DNA from 2 places in the Bacillus cereus group sp. BfR-BA-01360 genome. Region 2 is predicted to be linked to the other one. Evidence: riboswitches for the same ligand, from Rfam matches in the RefSeq annotation. Region 2 holds a riboswitch; the other holds the start of a gene.

Region 1 (8,465 bases), 230 kb from region 2:
ACTTTATTGAAAAAGATTGGGAAATATGAAAAGTGATATGTGATCAAAAAAGTTTTTGATAAAGTGAAACTTTAATTAATGGGGATTCTCCATCCTCCCACCAATCGGGCTATTACTGCCCTAAAATAGCGGGAAAAATGATCTAAAGTTTTTTGTTCAGTCATTTTTTAGAGGAAAAAAAGTGACTGAAAATGTTTCGTTTTTAAAACAAATCGTTATGTTCTGGCGAATTTTGTTGGAAAATAACAGGAGAAAGGGGAAGGGAAATAGAACTATAAACAGATACATATAATTGAAAGGAGGCATATTTTCTATGTCATTTAAAGATTATGAATATAAACGTCCGGATATAGAAGAGTTCCAAACAAACTTTACTGCAGCTTTAGAACGATTTGAAAAGGCAAAAACAGTAGAAGAACAAAAAGAAGCTATTGGGTTTATTAATCGGATTCGCAATGATTTTGGGACAATGAGCACTCTTTGTTCGATTCGTCACTCGATAGATACAACAGATACTTTCTATAAAGAAGAACAAGATTTTTTTGATGAATATGAGCCAGTGGCACAAGGGTATGTAACAAAGTATTATAAAGCATTGTTAAGTTCTCCATTTCGTGCAGAATTAGAGGACTACTATGGAAATCAATTATTTTCGTTAGCAGAATGTGACGTAAAAACATATTCAGATGAAGTTGTGAAAGACTTACAAATCGAAAATAAATTATCTTCGCAATATACACAGTTGTTAGCTAGTGCAAAAATTCCATTTCAAGGAGAAGAAAGAACGCTATCACAACTGATTCCTTTTATGCAAGGAAATGAAAGAGATACGCGGAAACAAGCAAGTGAAGTATACTATGGTTTCTTAGCAGAACATGAAGAAGCGCTAGATCGTATTTATGATGAACTTGTGAAAGTAAGAACGAAGATTGCCAAAGCGCTAGGCTTTAAAAACTTTGTCGAACTTGGATATGCGAGAATGTACCGTACAGATTATAATGCGGAAATGGTTGCAAGTTATCGGAAACAAGTATTAGATTATATCGTCCCAGTTGCAACGGAACTTCGAAATAGACAGAAAACAAGAATTGGTGTAGAGAAATTAGCATATTATGATGAAAACTTTGAATTTGCAACAGGCAATCCGACTCCGAAAGGGGATGCGAATTGGATTATCAATCATGGAAAGACGATGTATCAAGAGTTATCAAAAGAAACGGATGAATTTTTCCATTTCATGCTAGATAATGATTTGTTAGATTTAGTTGCGAAAAAAGGAAAAGCTGGCGGTGGGTATTGTACATATATTGAAAATTATAAGGCTCCGTTCATTTTCTCAAACTTTAATGGAACGTCTGGAGATATTGACGTATTAACACATGAAGCTGGTCATGCATTTCAAGTATATGAAAGCCGCAAATATGAAATTCCAGAATATAATTGGCCGACATATGAAGCATGTGAGATTCATTCCATGAGTATGGAATTTTTCACATGGCCATGGATGAAGTTATTCTTTGAAGAAGATACAGACAAATATTACTTCTCTCATTTAAGCTCAGCATTATTATTTTTACCATACGGTGTGTCTGTTGATGAATTCCAGCACTATGTATATGAAAACCCAGAAGCATCACCAGCAGAACGAAAGGCAGCATGGCGGAATATAGAAAAGAAATATTTACCTCATCGTGATTATGAAAATAATGATTATTTAGAGCGCGGTGGATTCTGGCAACGCCAAGGACATATTTATAATGCACCTTTTTATTATATTGACTACACATTGGCTCAAATTTGTGCGCTCCAATTTTGGAAACGCGCAAGGGAGAATAGACAAGAAGCATGGGCCGATTATGTGAATCTTTGCCAACAAGGTGGAAGTCAGTCATTTTTACAATTAGTAGAAACTGCAAATTTAACATCTCCGTTTGCAGAAGGGTGTGTACAAGGAGTTATTAAAGACATTCACGCGTGGTTACATGCAGTAGAGGACACAAAATTGTAAAAAACATATGCTGTTTTCGTTCTGTTTCTCATCGACACAATTATAAAATAATGAGATAATAAAAGAAAATTCAGATTTATTAAAAGGAGGTGTTTCTACATGAAGAAGCACCTCTTTTCACCAAAAAAGAGGGGGGAAATATATGATTCAATCGAATATAAGTTTGGAGACATTGCTGCAATCATTACAAGCAACAAGACATGCATTATTATCAGAAGTTGAAACGTTAAATGATACAGACGTAAACATAAGACCACGGCGTGATAAATGGAGTATCATTCAAATTATGCATCATTTACATTTAGTGGAACAGTCTATTACATCGGCGCTTGTATATGCACTGCAGAAAAGAGAAAGAAAATTCGTTCCATTTAAAGACCTCCAGTTAACACTTGATCGAACGTATAAACGCGAAGCTCCTCAACAAATGCAACCTACAGAGACACTTATGAAAAAACAACACGGAATTCAATTGCTAGAACACTCAAGGCAAGAGCTCCTTCATACGCTCCATAGTATTATAGATGAAAAAGAACTATGCCAAAATTCATTAAAACACTCGATTTTTCAAGAACTTAGTTTGTATCAATGGATTCAATTTCTTGATTTACATGAACAAAGACACCTTACCCAATTAAAAGAGGCAAAACATGCTATTTTACAAAGATAGTTACCTTTTTATATGAAAGAAAGTGAGTGAGCGATTGACTCACTTTTTTTATTAGGGTGAAAGAATTTTTCTGATCATACTTGGAATAATACAAGGATAGAAAGGAGCTGAAAATATGTCCAAAAAGAAGAAAGAAAAAGAGCGTGCTTGGAAAGCAAGGAAAGAAAATCAAAAGCCACATGGAAAAGTAAAAGCTTTTGCAGAACTTGTAAGTGAAACGGAAAAAACGTGATGGATTATCATCACGTTTTTTTAAAGGATAAAAAAATTAGATATTTCCTTGATTCTGCACCGTATGATACAATATGTTTTGTCAATGAAAGAAGAAATTCCATGTTATAACATGGGAGAGGTTCGCGAACTCCCTCTATAAAAAACTATGAGAACAACAATATCTTAAGGTATTGTTTTGTTTTTTTATTATGATAGTTCAAGAACGTTCTTTCTTCTTATTTATAATAGAGAAGGAGAATGAGTAAAATGAAAAAAGAGAAAGCAGTTGTTGTTTTTAGTGGTGGTCAAGATAGTACAACTTGTTTATTTTGGGCTATGCAACAGTTTGCAGAAGTAGAGGCTGTAACGTTCAACTATAATCAACGTCATAAATTAGAAATTGAATGTGCAGCAAATATTGCAAAGGAATTAGGAATTAAGCATACAGTACTAGATATGAGCCTTTTAAATCAACTTGCTCCCAATGCTTTAACAAGAACAGATATCGATATTACGCATGAAGAAGGTGAATTACCATCTACCTTTGTTGAGGGACGAAATTTACTGTTCTTATCATTTGCAGCTGTTTTAGCGAAACAAGTAGGAGCACGTCATATTGTAACTGGCGTGTGCGAAACAGATTTTAGTGGCTATCCTGATTGCCGTGATGCATTTGTAAAGTCATTAAATGTTACCTTAAATTTATCTATGGATTATCCGTTTGTCATTCATACTCCGCTTATGTGGATTGATAAGGCGGACACATGGAAGCTATCAGATGAATTAGGTGCATTTGATTTTGTGAGAGAAAAGACTTTAACGTGTTATAACGGAATCATTGGCGATGGATGCGGTGAATGTCCAGCATGTCAACTTCGCAAAGCAGGTTTAGATACGTACCTACAAGAACGTGAAGGAGCGAAGGCATAATGGAACAAAGTTTTTTTGGGTTTCGTGTTGTAGAAAACTTACAAAAAATAGATAAGGATATTCAGCGTCAGCAATTAAAATATCATAATAAACGCGTAATGGTCAGTAAGGAATTTACATTCGATGCAGCTCATCATTTGCACTGCTATGATGGGAAATGTAAAAACTTACATGGGCACACTTATAAAGTTGTCTTTGGAATTAGTGGATATGTAAATGAAATTGGTATTGCCATTGACTTTGGAGATATAAAAGAAATTTGGAAAAATGAAATTGAAATTTATTTAGATCATCGTTACTTAAACGAAACATTACCAGCGATGAATACGACTGCGGAAAATATGGTCGTTTGGATTTATGAGAAAATGGCAGAGGCATTAACAAAGGGAGGCCGAGCAGAAGAGTATAAAGGAGCTCGAGTTGAATTTGTTCGTCTGTTTGAAACGCCGACAAGTTATACAGAAGTAAGACGGGAGTGGATGCTCGATGAGTAAAATCCCCGTTTTAGAAATATTCGGTCCAACCATTCAAGGAGAAGGAATGGTTGTGGGGCAAAAAACGATGTTTATTCGTACAGCGGGATGTGATTATAGTTGCGCATGGTGTGATTCTGCTTTTACTTGGGATGGATCGGCGAAAGATCAGATTCAACAAATGACCCCAGAAGAAATTTGGAAGGAACTTATTGAGATTGGTGGAGAAAACTTTTCGCATGTAACAATTTCAGGTGGAAATCCAGTGTTACTGAAACATATGAAAGAACTTTTAGAGAGATTAAAAGAGAATAACATTCGGACCGCCATTGAAACGCAAGGGAGTAAATGGCAAGAATGGCTTTTGGACATAGATGAAATTACAATTTCACCGAAACCACCAAGTTCAAAAATGAAAACAAATTTTACGATGTTAGACTTAGTAGTAGAAAGATTAGTAGATAAAAATATGAGTTTAAAAGTAGTTATATTTGATGATGATGACTTTGAATATGCAAAGAACGTTCATGAACGTTATCCTCATGTACCTTTTTTCCTACAGGTTGGAAACGATGATACAAAAACAGCAGAGGACGCAGTGTTAATTCCTAAATTATTACAGAAATATGAATGGTTAATTGAAAAGGCAGTTCATAGTAAAGAAATGAATGATGTAAAAGTATTACCTCAGCTTCATGCCTTAGTATGGGGAAATAAGCGAGGCGTATAAGTGAATAGAAGGGATGTTTAAAGATGGCAGGAAGATTAGATGAAGATTTAAAAGATGTAACGTTGCTTGGAAATCAAAATACAAAATATTTATTTGAATATAGCCCGGAAATTTTAGAGACTTTTGATAATAATCATCCAAATCGTGATTATTTTGTGAAATTCAATTGCCCTGAATTTACAAGTCTATGTCCCAAAACAGGACAACCAGATTTTGCAACCATTTATATTAGTTACATTCCTGAGAAAAAAATGGTGGAAAGTAAATCGTTAAAGTTATACTTATTTAGTTTCCGTAACCATGGTGATTTTCATGAGGATTGTATGAATGTGATTATGAATGATTTAATAGAATTAATGGATCCGCGTTATATCGAAGTGTGGGGGAAATTTACGCCACGCGGTGGTATTTCAATCGATCCATATTGCAACTATGGGCGCCCAGGTACGAAGTATGAGAAAATGGCAGAGTATCGCATGATGAATCATGATTTATATCCGGAAACAGTAGATAACCGTTGATGAGAAAGGATCTGTACGTTGTGTACAGATCCTTTTTATCTAGGAAGTTATGCATATTGATTGATTACAGTATAATTTTTATGGTTTACAACTGTAAGAGGTTCCACATCTAATTCTCTAAAGTTCTCCATAATTGTTATATCAACAATAACGGAATTTTTATTTACTTTTTGAACACGTCCGTGCATACCGTCTTTAAATTCGATAATATCTCCAGCCTTTGCGATTTCCATGAACAACTCTCCTTATTACAGTTTTAACAAAAAATAAATTTTTTTCTAGTTTCTTCTATTTTGAACTATATTTCTTGGTTTGTAAATGCTTCCAAAGGGAGAGTTTGAAAAATATTCATTTTTCATAAGAAATTTGTAAAGATATGTTGAAAGGAAGAAAGGAGATAAAATTGTGATTCAGTTACTATGTATGTAAGAGTATGTCTTTCTGCTTTTTCATGGTATGATGACAATAAGAAATCCGTGTATAATCATATGGGCGATAAGCGGTGAATGAGGAGGGAAGAGAATGCGAATTTCTTTTATTCGTCACGGTCGCTTGAATCATTGTGTAAATCCAATGACAGTTACTGAGTTTCATGAATGGATGCAATGCTATGATATAGAGGAGATGAGAGTAGAGGAAAGCATACCACGTGAAACGATTGAAGCGATTGAATCTTCCAAGTTAGTTGTGACAAGTAATCAAAAACGTGCTGTGCAATCAGCAGCAGAGTTAACAAATTCTTTATCTTTTATCCAAAATAAACTTTTTCGAGAAGTAGAGGTACCATCTTATTTTTTTGCTCCCAAATGGATAAAATGTAAACCAGAAATATGGACAATGGTAGGGCGTACATTATGGATTATAGGTTACTCTAAAGGGGTTGAATCTTATCGAGAGGCACGGGAGAGAGCAAAGCAAGCTGCTGATACACTTATTGGTTATGCCCTTGTCTATAACCACATTGTCCTTGTAGGACACAGTTATTTTAATACAATGATTGGTACGGAATTACGTACGAGAGGTTGGGTTGGGCCACCTATCTTTCATAGGAAACCGTGGGGATGTACAGAATATACATTTCACGAAGCTTTAAACGGAACGAAACTAAAAACGAATTTAACATAAAAGCACACGATTCAAACGGTGAATCGCGTGCTTTTGTTATGAAACGAAAGTCTTTTTTAAGAGCGGTTTTACTAAGTGAGCATATGGCTCACCTACAAGCATGACAGTCTTGTCTTCTTCGTAGCCAAGCTTTTTATATAAAGAGAAAGCTCTTATGTTTTCTAAATTTACAAGTAACGCAATTTTTTCATACCCTTTGTCCAATCCGTCATTTTCAACCGTTTTAATTAATTGGGAGCCAATTCCTCGTCCGCTATATTTGCTTGAAACAGATAATGTATCGATATAATACTCATCTAATTCTGCTTCTTTTTCTAACGTAATGGTTGAATCTTGGTGTAGCTTTTGCAGGTGTTTTACAATTGGAGCATCGAGCTGCTTTGCATGACTTCCGTGGTAAGCAACGATAATTCCAACTACTTTCCCATCTAATTCTTCAACGAAACAGTTTTCATAGCTCAACCGATTACCTGTTTTGGAAAACCAATTTTCAAGGCCTTTTAATACTTCTGTTTTCTCTTTTGCACCGGTGAGTTTCTCAGCAATTTCATGCAGAGCATTATACAATAGCGGAGCGATTGCTCGTGCATCTGTTTTTTTTGCTTTCCGAATCATAGTATCCCTCCTAATTGTTAACCTTATTGTAACATAAAATCAAATTGGAGCTACTCTATATCCATAATAGAGAAAGCTTTTTAAAGAAGCTATAATAAGGCTGAACAGTAAAATAAGGTGAATCATTTGTTTAGTTAGTAAGAAACATAGAGATTCCCTCACCTTAGGCTTATAAGTAGGTAGCCGTGTTCGATGACTCAATGATCCTTCTTTCCGAATTAAGATAAAATTACCGTTGTCGACTGGTACAAGATAAGATAGAATATTGCAGAGAGGTGAAATACATGGATAAACAATTAGCAAATACAATTTTAGATCAACTGAAAAATGGTGAGATAAAAGAGTATGTTGTAACAAAAGATGTATTTTATACGTTTCGTGAAGTTTTAGTAAACCGAGAAGATTTTAAACATTTTATTGGAAATGCACAGCGCGGTGGGCAGGTTATTTATACATATACGGAAACCCCACGTTCATAATAAGAGATAAAGGAGAGGCGATTTATGGGAGAGTTTAAACAAGGAGCTTTGCCACATTGGGACTATATGTGGAAAGATGAAGCTGGGAGAAGGCTTGTTGGCATGGTTATGTTTCCTGAGAGACGAAAGCATATGAAAGAGATCGTGGAAAGAATAAAAGTTGCCTATGAGCAAGGGAATAGAATTGAAACGACAGTAAAAGTACAACATACTTATCAACATGTTGAAGGAACTGTTGTATATTTTGATGAAGAGGCACCAGTATTTACGATTCAAGATAAAGAAGAAAATTTTCATCACATTTTTATAAAAGATGTTTCAAAGTTAAATATTATCAATGAATAACAAAGTTTTGTATATATAATGCACTTGTTTTACAATCCAGTCGCACGAATCAATATATGGATGTGCGTTTCTAATTGTCTTTTATCATTCAAATGATATTTTTATTATGTAACAAAATGAGTATATGTATTTAGAGAGTCGTATTTCTGATTTGTACAATATAGATAATGTGTAACCGGTTTCGAACAGATTACAACATACAGTCTGTTCTTTTTTGTGTGTGCTGGAGAAAAGGATTTCTTCAGCATTTCCCGTTTTTTACAAAAATGATTCTTAACATTTTTGTAAAAATGGTTAAATTCATTGACAACTTTTTTGAAAAGCACTTTATTGACATGAGTTTTAGAATGTTGTTT
Region 2 (7,283 bases):
ATCTCTGTCCACGAGGAAATCTATCATAAATTGAGGTGGCAGCGCTTGTCCGATAGAGGGAAAATTTTGCGGTTCGTGAGACCTTCGACTGTGGAACTTAGTTTTGCACAAAGTAAAGAACTCCACGGTTTCCGTTTCGCCCGTTACCGTGGAGTTCAAAAAGTAACAATCCAAGCTTTGTTGACAGCCATCATACAAAACTTGATAAAGTGGACCAAGCTACTCTCACTAAAAGAAGTTGGCCTATATTTAACTTATCAAATTTCAGATGAAATAGAAAGTGAAACTGTCACATTTTAGGTGACAGTTTCATTGACAAGATCTTTTTTCAACAACGTGAAAAAACATCCAGAGGAACCTCTGGATGTTTTTTTATGATAATTGATTTCCATATTTCTTTAACTGTTGTCCAACTGTGCATTGCCGAATACAAAAAGAATGGGCATAGTACTTACTATGCGTTTGCCGATTATGTTCTTGTAAAAAACAATCTTGACAATATGTCTCTAATAAATCATTCACCTCGATAATCAGTCGCTTTTTATTCACCACTACACCCCTTTATCCAGTTATTTCTATATGACTATCGATTGCTATCCCTTCTAGCGCCTGTGTCGCCAATTGATGAGCTTCTTTATTTTGTTTTCGCGCTACTGGCTCACAAATCAGTTTCAATTTCATTTGCTTCGCCTTTTGTTCAATCTGATCTAAATAATCATTCAAATGCTCATCGTAACATGGCCATTTTCCAGCAAGTTGTTGCAGTACAACTTGCGAATCACCGCGTAGTCTAACTGCTTCATATTTCACTTGTAATTCTTCCAATACATGTATGCCATATTGCAATGCTGCATATTCAGCTTCATTATTATCATATATTCCTTCTATGTAAGCATTGCGACGAATTCGATAATTACTACTTCCCTTTTTATAGTAGACGCATATACCAATACCTGCTGTTTTTGTTTCGACATCGTAGCCACCATCAAAATAAAGATGAATATCTTGTGGTTCCTCTTCTACTTGTTTACTGAGCTTTTTCATTTCTTTTAGCGTCCACTCTACATTCATTTCATCATAAAATATAAGGGTCTTTACACGTCCAGTTTTCTCAAAGTCAGCTGCAAGTTGAAGTGCTTCCTCGATACTTATATACTCTGTTGTTAATTCAGTTTGAAGACCATGTTTTGTTTTATATTGCCAATGAATTTTGTATTTCATATTATTTTCCCCTTATAGATGACTTCTTATCTGTTATTATATTTTATCAAAAATCCGTATATTATATGCGAGTGAATCCGGTATCCATTTGTTATATGAACATTTCATTTTTCAGGGAAACGTTTATCTTTCTAATTTAAGGTAGTAAAACTCCCATCTCAAGATAGAGAGCGGAACAAGAAAGGTCGATGCGGACTGAAGAACCTTCCCACTGGTTAAAGTTTCACTTTATGTACAAAGAGGCCGCCCAATCTATTTCAATTGGCACGGCCTCTTTCTTTATGATTTACATCATTTTTTCAAATTGTACTCGTTTATTAATCCAATACATAACCGGCATTCCAACTGCCATGACAACAAATTCACCAGCTGCACATGTAAGCCATGTCAGTAAAAATGGTAGATCAAATGCAAGATGAAGTTCAATCGCTATCATAAACATTGTAATCGTAAAGATAACTGTATTAAAAATCATCCGTTCCCAAACTCCTTTAATAAAGCGCATCGAAATAATGGTAGCAAGAAGCGAAAAAACTGACTGTCCTACTCCAAATACTAAATCGTATGCAATCATCGGTGAAAAAAATAAGTTTGTTAAAAATACACCTAAAACAATTCCGTAAATGGATTTTTTATTAAATACAACGAGATGATTGAACATCTCCGACACCCGGAACTGTACATTTGTAAAGCCAAATGGCTGAATCAGTGTGGAAACAGCAATATATAAAGCTGCAATAATACCATTTCCAACTAATGTTTTAATATTCATCATAAAAACTCCTTAGTTTTTTTACGTGGGATGGTTTCGAACCACGTGATTCGTTTTTACACAACAATTTCATATTGTACGCAATAGCTAACCATTCGTCAATAGATTACTACCTTTTTTCTTATAGACAACGTATAATAAGAACGATGAACTATTTAGGAGGTTTCACTTCATGATAGCAACAATTCAAAATGAAAAAGTAATCGTTTCCATCTCTGAAAAAGGTGCAGAACTACAAAGCATTCGTTTAAAAGAAGACAACACCGAATACTTATGGCAAGGAGACGCTAACTATTGGGGACGCCGCGCTCCCCTTTTATTCCCAATCGTCGGTAGATTAGTCGATCATACCTATTATGTAGACGGCACTGCTTACTCATTAACACAACACGGTTTCGCCCGCGATCTTCCCTTTTCTATAAAAGAACAGAGTGAAACAACTATTACTTATATCGTCACGAGCAATGCAGAAACGTTACAAAAATATCCCTATGAATTTGAATTATTCGTTTCTTATGAACTCGAGGGGCAAACTCTACACGTTACTTACAACGTACATAATCCATCTTCGCAAGAAATGTTCTTTTCCATTGGTGCTCACCCTGGATTCAATTGCCCACTTGTAGAAAGTACATCATTTACAGATTACTACCTTGCATTCCGTGGACCAGAATATTTAGAAACGAGCATTTTAGACGGACCATTTCTTTCAAAGGAAAAACAGCTTATTGTAGATCATGCATCAGAATTACCGCTTACATATGATTTATTCAAAAATGATGCTCTTATTTTTGAAAATATGAATACAAATGAAATCGCAATTCGATCTCATAAGCATAATAAATTTGTGAAAGTAACATTTACAGGCTTCCCATTCGTCGGGGTATGGACACCCGGAAACAATGCTCCTTTCCTATGCATTGAACCTTGGTATGGAATTGCTGATGAAGTAAACAGAGCAAAAGATTTCAAAGAGAAAAAGGGAATTCAGTCTTTACAAGCGAATGAAACATTTACATGTCGTTATAGCATTACAATTGGATAGTACATATACAACTTTCTCCCCCGCTTTTCTCATAAATAAGGCGGGGGGATCCTTATGATTCATTAACGGAGGTATCTTATTTTGATTGAAGTATATATTGATGGCGCATCAAAAGGAAATCCTGGTCCTTCTGGTGCAGGCGTTTTTATTAAAGGGATTCAGCAACCGGTGCAATTATCTATCCCTCTTGGGAGCATGTCAAACCATGAAGCTGAGTACCATGCCTTACTTATCGCATTAAAATATTGTATAAAACATAATTATAGCATTGTATCATTTCGCACCGATTCTCAGCTTGTAGAACGTGCGATTGAAAAAGAATATGCAAAAAACAAAACATACGCTCCACTTTTACAAGAAGCATTAACATATATTGATAAGTTCGAGCTTTTCTTTATCAAGTGGGTTCCAAGCAGTCAAAATAAAGTTGCAGATGAGCTAGCAAGAAAAGCGATTTTACAAAATGAACGGAGGTCTTAATATGAAGAAAGAGTGGATTGCTCCTTTTGCTTTATTATTCGTCTCCTTTATTTGGGGAGCTACATTTGTCGTTGTTCAAAATGCAATGTCATTTGTGAATCCTTTTACATTTAACGCTATTCGTTTTTTATGCGCTGGCATCATTTTATTATTCATCCAAATTCTATTTTCAAAAAAGATTTCAAAGAAACAAATGTACTGTAGTAGTTTCGCTGGACTCATTGTAGGCTTTTTTCTGTTTGCTGGCTATCTTTTGCAAACATTTGGCTTGCTTTATACAACCTCTTCTAAAGCAGGATTTCTGACGGGGCTCAGCATTATTATGGTTCCGATTCTTTCATTCATTTTTTTAAAACAAAAGGCGTCGCCCTTTGTTTTAATCGGCATTCTCACTGCCACAATCGGCCTTTATTTATTAACTGCTGCTGATTCCTTTCAGCTTAATATCGGAGACATACTCGTTCTCGGCTGTGCGATTGCCTTTGCAGCCCATATTTTAATCAACGGCGTCTTTTCCAAAAAAATATCACCTTTATTATTAAGTACATCTCAAATCTTATCTGTCGGAGTCTTTTCGACTATTTGCGCCTTTTTATTTGAAGATTACGAAAAAATATTCTCTACTTCTTTATGGACGAACAGCGTTTTCTTATTTGCGCTACTTGCTACATCTTTATTTGCAACCTCTATTGCCTTTTTTATTCAAACAGCAGCCCAAAAACATACCTCTCCAACAAGGGTTGCGATTATTTTTGCAATGGAACCCGTCTTCGCTGCTTTAACAGGCGTCCTTGTTGCCGGTGAACAGCTATCTACTTCAGCCATCCTCGGCTGCCTTTGTATTTTTCTCGGTATGATTTTTGTGGAACTTCCTTCAAAAGAAAAAAAAGAAGCGCAGGCTGCGTGAAGTTAAGCTTGTAACTTCCGCATAAAAGCCTTTGCGCTTTTTTTATCGGTAATTTGTTCTTCTTTCAATCTTTCTAGCAGCGCCACAAAATAACTCCCATCAAACTCTAATTGATGTTTAATTGTCGCCTCAATCGCTGCGTTTACAATTGTATCCGATGCACCTGTATATCCTTGACCAAACCTAATAAACCCTTGTGCTTCTTCAGATAACTTGAATCCTTTTGCATATAAGAATGAAAGATAATCCTGCACTGTCTGCATGCTGTTCCCACCTAATTTAAAAATTGTCCCTTTCCTATCATACATGTTTTTATGCAAGATGAGAATGAATTTTCTTTGAAAATTTCTTTATTCGCACGCGTTTGGATTTTTCCTACATAAACAGGTTCTCCTATCCGAAGAACCTGTTTTCATCAAATTTATTTTTACACAAATAAAACCTTTCTTTGTGCCCCTTCTAAAATCCCTTCTTGCATTTGTTGTATGAATCGATAGACTTTGTCTCTTTGTAAAGTAGCTCGTTCTGCACCACCGTATTCACATAACAGCAGCATCAGCTCAAGTTTATCTTCTCTTTCCATCAAGGAATCTTGTTTCATATGCTCTACAAACGAGTTTGTACCTGTAACATATTCAATTTTTGTTTGTGAAAACACATTCATAACGCTTTTTTTCATATGGTACCGAACTGTACCTTCTTCCTTCATTTCTTTCACAATACTTTTAAATATATCATTTGTTATTTTCGTCTTTTCGGCAAAATAATGCATCCATTCTTTACACGTACGTCCTCGCTTCTGCTTCACATATTCCATAAGATGTTTTACATACCCACGATTACTAGTTTTTTCTTTGATGATTTCTAATTCTTCTTTATGGTTAAGCTGTAAATACCCTTTGTTAAGTAACTCCATACATAATATACCAATCGTATATAGCGGTAGACTAAATGTATAACGACTATTAATATTGATTGGTTCCTCTGCCAAAGAGATACTAATAAAATTTTTTGTCATTTCCCCCACTTCCTGCATCTATACTCCCCCTCTATACTAAAATTCCCAACCCCAATTGTGTTAATATAGAATAAAGCGCTTTCTTTTATTATAAGTGCAATGTAACAATGGGAAAAGAATGCACTTTAAGGATAGAAAGTATCCTCTAGGATATGAAATGGAAGGTGAAAAACATGGGAAAAGACTTACGTGATGACGTATTACAAAAAATAAAGAGTAAAGAATTTCATTGCGCAAAAGAATTAACGTTATCTATTATAAGTGGCAAGTGGAAAATTGTTATTTTATATCGGCTAGGAATACATGGTCCAATGCGCTTTAGTGCTATTCAGCAACTTTTCCCAAAAATTACTCATAAAGTGTTAACCAAACAGTTACGTGAATTAGAAGATGATGGGGTCGTTACAAGAAAGGTCTATCCAGAAGTTCCACCTAAAGTTGAATATTCTTTAACAGAACTTGGTGAAAGCTTACAACCTATTTTACAAATGATGTATGACTGGGGAGAAAAAAGAATACAAGAATTAAAGCAGAAATCATAGTAAAATATTCTAGCAAAAAAATGTCTGACCAAGCTCTACTTGATCAGACATTTTTTATAACATACTTATGAACATTTCAGGTCTGCCCCAATTCATTTGATTACAAACACTGCGCATCTTACTTTCATCAATTTCGTGCACACTTTCTTCTAATGGGCACGAAATGGGAACTTCACAATGAATTTCCGCTAATTGTAAGGATATATTTAAATTCTCTAAATCATTTTCAATTTTTGTTCGCTGCGCTTTCGTCAACGATGAAATATTTTCTAATACCGCAGCTACTGTACCATATTCTTGAATTAATTTATAAGCCGTTTTTTCACCGATTCCTTTTACACCTGGATAATTATCACTTGTATCACCCATAAATGCTTTAGCGTGAACGATTTGCCAAGGCTCTACTCCTTTTTCTTCCATAATTTTTTCCGGGGTATAGTACTCATAATTTCCAACCCCTTTGCGAAGTAGCATGACAGTAACATTCGTATCAACAAGCTGCAATAAATCTGTATCGCCGGTTAATATATATACCTCTGCTTCACTGCAATACTTTTTCGCTAACGTCCCAATGCAGTCATCAGCTTCATACCCTTTCATACCGATGACAGGAATGGATAACTGTGCAGTCATTTCCTGAACTAAATCAAATTGCGGAATCAACTCTTCTGGAGGCGCTGCCCGATTTGCTTTATAATTTGAAAATGATTCTGTTCGGAATGTTGTACTGCCCATATCCCAGCACGTTACAATATGAGTGGGTTCAATCGTTTGCGCCGCCGTTAATAAATGTTTCATATAACCATGAATCCCATTTGTCGGAGTACCATCTTGTCGCTTCATAAATTGTCCGTATACACTTGTTGCATAAAAAGCACGAAATAATAATGCCATTCCATCAACTAACAATACTTTATTCATAATTCCTCTCCTACTAACAAAAAATAATAACCTCACGCTAACACGTAAGGTTATATCAAATAGATTACCATTCTACGTTTTTTCAACCCATTTATTATACAATGTTTTTTCATATTTAGCACCATTCGTAACTCAAGATGTTTGCATGCAACATGTATGAAGCAATCCAGGATACGTATTTTTACCTGTTGAAATAACAACTGCCTTCGCTGTACCACTTACCACTTTTGTTCCTTTAAAACATACATTTTCAAGTTGAAGTGGGTTGTAGTCTTTCATTCGTTTTAATGGAATAAAACGTTTGCGTTCGAGATAATAACAGCTTTCAAATTTCTCTACATTTGTTTCTTTTCCAGTTAACATAGATTCATCCACTA

What was found. A riboswitch is a leader RNA that binds a small molecule or an ion and turns the genes downstream of it on or off. The one in region 2 is predicted to bind preQ1.
Region 1: another riboswitch for preQ1. It lies ahead of queC (7-cyano-7-deazaguanine synthase QueC); the one in region 2 lies ahead of MR056_RS05225 (QueT transporter family protein).

The regions. Positions count from the first base shown of each region.
Region 1 is NZ_JAKUFV010000003.1:73,360-81,824, forward strand. Features, by position in the region: gene MR056_RS03975 (MarR family winged helix-turn-helix transcriptional regulator) at 1-36, shown strand, start outside; gene MR056_RS03980 (M3 family oligoendopeptidase) at 314-2,008, shown strand; gene MR056_RS03985 (DinB family protein) at 2,151-2,678, shown strand; gene MR056_RS03990 (DUF6254 family protein) at 2,794-2,910, shown strand; PreQ1 riboswitch class I at 3,022-3,065, shown strand; gene queC (7-cyano-7-deazaguanine synthase QueC) at 3,159-3,821, shown strand; gene queD (6-carboxytetrahydropterin synthase QueD) at 3,821-4,315, shown strand; gene queE (7-carboxy-7-deazaguanine synthase QueE) at 4,308-5,024, shown strand; gene queF (preQ(1) synthase) at 5,048-5,545, shown strand; gene MR056_RS04015 (YkvS family protein) at 5,593-5,778, opposite strand; gene MR056_RS04020 (histidine phosphatase family protein) at 6,068-6,670, shown strand; gene MR056_RS04025 (GNAT family N-acetyltransferase) at 6,707-7,285, opposite strand; gene MR056_RS04030 (hypothetical protein) at 7,570-7,764, shown strand; gene MR056_RS04035 (hypothetical protein) at 7,789-8,109, shown strand.
Region 2 is NZ_JAKUFV010000003.1:302,746-310,028, reverse strand. Features, by position in the region: partial or broken gene MR056_RS05240 (transposase) at 1-300, shown strand, start outside; gene MR056_RS05235 (zinc-finger domain-containing protein) at 373-549, opposite strand; gene MR056_RS05230 (ribonuclease H family protein) at 562-1,221, opposite strand; gene MR056_RS05225 (QueT transporter family protein) at 1,508-1,993, opposite strand; PreQ1 riboswitch class I at 2,000-2,044, opposite strand; gene MR056_RS05220 (aldose 1-epimerase family protein) at 2,166-3,038, shown strand; gene MR056_RS05215 (reverse transcriptase-like protein) at 3,120-3,518, shown strand; gene MR056_RS05210 (DMT family transporter) at 3,520-4,425, shown strand; gene MR056_RS05205 (DUF6123 family protein) at 4,428-4,688, opposite strand; gene MR056_RS05200 (hypothetical protein) at 4,853-5,461, opposite strand; gene MR056_RS05195 (winged helix-turn-helix transcriptional regulator) at 5,617-5,985, shown strand; gene MR056_RS05190 (5'-3' exonuclease) at 6,040-6,906, opposite strand; gene MR056_RS05185 (P-type ATPase actuator domain-containing protein) at 7,039-7,283, opposite strand, start outside.